Regions from separate parts of the Streptomyces tremellae genome, predicted to be linked through region 2. Evidence: riboswitches for the same ligand, from Rfam matches in the RefSeq annotation. Region 2 holds a riboswitch; the other holds the start of a gene.
What was found. A riboswitch is a leader RNA that binds a small molecule or an ion and turns the genes downstream of it on or off. The one in region 2 is predicted to bind S-adenosylmethionine.

Region 1: another riboswitch for S-adenosylmethionine. It lies ahead of ABEA77_RS26940 (aminotransferase class V-fold PLP-dependent enzyme); the one in region 2 lies ahead of thrC (threonine synthase).

The regions. Positions count from the first base shown of each region.
Region 1 covers NZ_BAABEP010000054.1:25,412-27,800, forward strand. The annotation lists gene ABEA77_RS26940 (aminotransferase class V-fold PLP-dependent enzyme) at 1-1,050, opposite strand, end outside; SAM riboswitch class IV at 1,179-1,296, opposite strand; gene trpD (anthranilate phosphoribosyltransferase) at 1,397-2,389, opposite strand, start outside.
Region 2 covers NZ_BAABEP010000034.1:22,292-24,680, reverse strand. The annotation lists gene ABEA77_RS21755 (glucosyl-3-phosphoglycerate synthase) at 1-862, opposite strand, end outside; SAM riboswitch class I at 1,029-1,156, shown strand; gene thrC (threonine synthase) at 1,174-2,389, shown strand, end outside.

The sequences.
Region 1 (2,389 bases), on a different contig from region 2:
CTCGACGACGAACGACACCACGCCGACCCGGTGCGCGCCCTCGCCGAACAGGCTCAGCACCCGCACCCGGGGCAGCTCGGCGAGGCCGGAGACGAGCCGGCCGAGCAGCAGCTGCTCCCGCGCGGCGAGGTTCTCGAACCCGGCCTCGGCCAGCGCCCGGCAGGCGGAGGCGATGGCGTAGGCGCCGACCACGTTGGGTGATCCCGCCTCGTGCCGGGAGTCGTCGGTGTTCCAGTCGGTCTCCACCCCGCCGTCCGCGGTCCGCGCGACCCGCCGGGTGGCGCCGCCGCCCGCGAGGTACGGCGCTGCCTCGCGCAGCCAGTCCGCGCGGCCCGCGAGGACACCCGCGCCGAACGGCGCGTACAGCTTGTGGCCGGAGAAGGCGACCCAGTCCACGTCGAGCGCGGCCACGTCGACCGGCAGGTGCGGCACCAGCTGCGCCGCGTCCAGCACGATCCGGGCGCCGTGCCGGTGCGCCGCGGCGGCCAGCTCGGGCACCGGCCACAGCTCGCCCGTCACATTGGACGCGCCGGTCACACAGACCAGCGCGGGCCGCGCGGTGTCGCGGGCGGCGAGCGCCGCGTCCAGCGTGGCGACAGCGGCGACCGGCGAGCGCGGCGCGTCGAGGTACGTCACGGACGCGGTGCGCTGCCACGGCAGCAGCGCCGCGTGGTGCTCGGTCTCGAAGACGAAGACCTCGCACCCCTCGGGCAGCGACGTGGCCAGCAGGTTCAGCGAGTCGGTGGTGGACCGGGTGAAGACGACCCGGTCGTCGGGGCGGCAGCCGAGGAAGGCGGCGACGGTGCGCCTGCTCTCCTCGAACAGGTCGGTGGACAGCCGCGAGAGGTGGCCGGCGCCGCGGTGCACGCTGCCGTAGTACGGCAGGTACGCGGCGACGTCCTCCCACACGCGCCGCAGCGCGGGTGCGCTCGCCGCGTAGTCGAGCGCGGCGTACGGGATCTCGGTGCCGTCGGCGAGCGGGGCGCAGACCTCGGTGCCGAGCACGGGCAGCGGGGCGGGGGTGACGGGGGCATCCAGGTGTACGGACATGGCGAAGCCTTCTGGGGTGCGAGACGTGTGCCTGAGGCGGCGGGGACACGGAGGGGCGCTCTGCGCCTATCGCATTCGCATGGGTACGGCAGCTCCCTCTGAGGACCTGGACCCCAGTGGAGACTAAGGGCCCGCGCTTGCCGCGGACCTCGCTGCCCACGGCCTGGTCTTCACCCGGGGCACCCCGCCACGGACGGAGGGTTGCCGGACAGCGGGCCGGGGCCGTAGTCGCTGTCACTCATGACCTTGGCCGCGAGTATGCCACACACGTACGAGTTCTCTGCAAGTCCCCCGTGCCGCCCGCGGCCGGCGGGCGGCCTGAGCGGGCGTCACGGGGGCGCGCGGTTCAGCGGTTGGTGGCCGCGACCCAGCCCGCCAGGGCCCGCGCTGCGGCGCCCGAGTCGACGGACTCCGCGGCCCTGACCAGGCCCGCGGCCAGCTGGACGTCGAGCGCGTCGTCGGTCTGGTCGAGGGCGACGAGCGCCGCGGCGGCGTTGAGCAGGACCGCGTCGCGCACCGGGCCGCGCTCGCCCGCGAACAGCCGGCGCGCGACATCCGCGTTGTACGAGGCGTCCTGGCCGCGCAGCGCCGAGACGGGCACGATGTCGAGGCCGACGGAGCGCGGGTCGAAGGGCTCCTCGCGCACGCGCCCTTCCCGTACCCGCCAGACCCGGGACGTCGCCGTCGTGGTGAGCTCGTCGAGGCCGTCGTCACCGCGGAAGACCAGCGCGGAGTTGCCGCGCTCCGCGAGGACGCCCGCGACGATCGGCGCCATGCGCGCGTCCGCGACACCGACCGCCTGGGCGCGCACCCGCGCCGGGTTGGTCAGCGGCCCCAGGATGTTGAACGTCGTCTGGGCGCCCAGCTCGCGGCGCGCGGTCGCCGCGTGCCGCAGCGCGGGATGGAACCTGACCGCGAAGCAGAAGGTGATGCCGGCCTCGTCGGCCACCTCCGCCACCCGCTCGGGGCTCAGGTCCAGGTTGACGCCGAGCTTCTCCAGCACGTCCGACGCGCCGCTCCGCGACGACGAGGCGCGGCTGCCGTGCTTGACGACCTTCGCGCCGGTGCCCGCCACCACGACCGCGGCCATGGTGGAGATGTTGACGGTCTTCGCGAGGTCGCCGCCGGTGCCGACGATGTCGACGGTACGGCCGGGGATCTCGATGGTGCGGGCGTGCTCGTACATCGCCCTGACCAGGCCCGTGACCTCCTCGACCGTCTCGCCCTTGGCGCGCAGCGCCACCGCGAACCCCGCGATCTGCGCGTTCGTGGCCTCGCCGCTCATGATGCGGTCCATCGCCCAGGCCGTCTGCCCGGCGTCGAGGTCCTCGCCCCGCAG
Region 2 (2,389 bases):
GCTCGAACTGCGTCAGCGCGGGCCGTACGAGATGGGCGCGCGACAGCCGCTGTTGCGCCGTGCGGTAGATCGCGGCGGCCATCCGCCCGAGCGCCCGGTCGTCCTGGTGCCTGTGCAGCCGCACCCCCACGTCGACCTGCGCGAGCGCGTCCAGCCCGACGAGCTGCAGCGCGTCCACGAGCAGGCCGAGCTCCACCCCGTACCCCACGGGGAACGGCAGCCGTTCGAGCATCTGCCTGCGCACCGCGTACTCGCCGCCGAGCGGCTGCACGAAGCCCGCGAGCAGCGGCCAGTGCAGATTGAGCAGCGGGCGCGCGACCAGCTCGGTGACCCGCCCGCCCTGGCCGGCCGCGGGCCCGCCGCCGGAGCCCGCGCCCAGCGGCCTGTCGTACATGGCCTTCACGAACTGCACGCCCGGGTCGGTCAGCAGCGGGCCGACGATCCCCGAGACGAAGTCGGCGGAGAACTCCCGCAGGTCCGCGTCGACGAAGCACACCACGTCGCCGCTGGTGACCAGGAGCGAGCGCCACAGCACCTCGCCCTTGCCCGGCAGGGCGGGCAGCCGCGGCAGGATCGCGTCGCGGTGCACCACCCGGGCGCCCGCCGCCGCGGCCACCTCCGAGGTGCGGTCGGTGGAGCCTGAGTCGACGACCACCAGCTCGTCCACGAGCGGCGCCTTCTCCATCAGCTCGCTGCGGATGACGGAGACGATCCCGCCGACCGTCGCCTCCTCGTCCAGGGCGGGCAGGACCACGCTCACCGTCGTCCCCCGTGTGGCCTTGGCCACCAGCAGCCGGTCGAGCGGACGCTCGCCGACCGACCAGGAACGCCTGGTCAGCCAGTGTTCCACCTCTTCCAGCACGATCGGCTCTCCCTCGTCGGGCCACTGCGTGATCCGTCTCGCGTGCCGGACGGCCCTTAGCGCCGTCCGGTCCTTCGGCTACAGTCTTGAACAACGCGAAAGACGCCCGCATGCCGGGTGGGCCTCGCGGGACAAACGCACCGGAGCCCGGTTCCGGTTGCCATACCGCTCATCCAGAGGGGCAGAGGGAACGGCCCGTTGAAGCCCCGGCAACCCTCCCGCCGACCGCGAGGTCACGGTGGGGAAGGTGCCAATTCCGTCTTGCGGCGAGACGCGTCGCGAGGAAGATGAGGAGAAAGGACCTCGCCTCCATGGCTGTGCAGACCGTCCACACCACCAGCGCATCCGACGAATCCGGCACGGGCACCGTCGATCTCGGACCCGCCGCCGCCCTCTCGTGCCGCGAATGCGGGGAGCGCTTCGCGCTCGGCCCGATCTTCGCCTGCGAGAGCTGTTTCGGCCCCCTCGAAGTCGCCTACGACCTGCCGGACGACGGCCCCGACGCGCTGAAGAAGCGCATCGCGGAGGGCCCCGACAACATCTGGCGCTACGCCCCGCTGCTGCCCGTCCCCGCCGACGTGGCCGCGCACCCCAGCACCAACCCCGGCTTCACCAAGCTCGTGCGCGCCGACAACCTCGCCCGCGAGCTGGGCATCACCGGAGAGCTGCACGTCAAGGACGACTCAGGCAACCCGACGCACTCCTTCAAGGACCGTGTCGTCGCGATCGCCGTCGAGGCCGCGCGCGCCTTCGGATTCACCACGCTGTCCTGCTCGTCCACCGGCAACCTCGCGGGCGCGGTCGGCGCGGCTGCGGCCCGCGCCGGCTTCCGCTCCTGCGTGTTCATCCCGCACGACCTGGAGCAGGGCAAGGTCGTCATGGCCGCGGTCTACGGCGGCGAACTCGTCGGCATCGAGGGTAACTACGACGACGTGAACCGGTTCTGCTCCGAGCTGATCGGTGACCCGCTCGGCGAGGGCTGGGGCTTCGTGAACGTCAACCTCCGCCCGTACTACGGCGAGGGCTCCAAGACGCTCGCGTACGAGATCTGCGAGCAGCTCGGCTGGCGGCTGCCCGACCAGATCGTCATCCCGATCGCGTCGGGCTCCCAGCTCACCAAGATCGACAAGGGGCTGCGCGAGCTGGTGAAGCTCGGGCTCGTCGAGGACAGGCCGTACAAGATCTTCGGCGCGCAGGCCGAGGGCTGCTCGCCGGTCTCCACCGCCTTCAAGGCGGGCCACGACGTGGTGCGGCCGCAGAAGCCGAACACCATCGCCAAGTCGCTGGCGATCGGCAACCCGGCCGACGGCCCGTACGTGCTGGACATCGCCCGCCGCACCGGCGGCGCGGTGGAGGACGTGAACGACGAGCAGGTCGTGGACGCCATCAAGCTGCTGGCCCGCACGGAGGGCATCTTCGCGGAGACCGCGGGTGGCGTGACCGTCGGCGTGACCAGGAAGCTGATCGAGGACGGGCGGCTCGACCCGGCCCTGACCACGGTCGTGCTCAACACCGGCGACGGCCTCA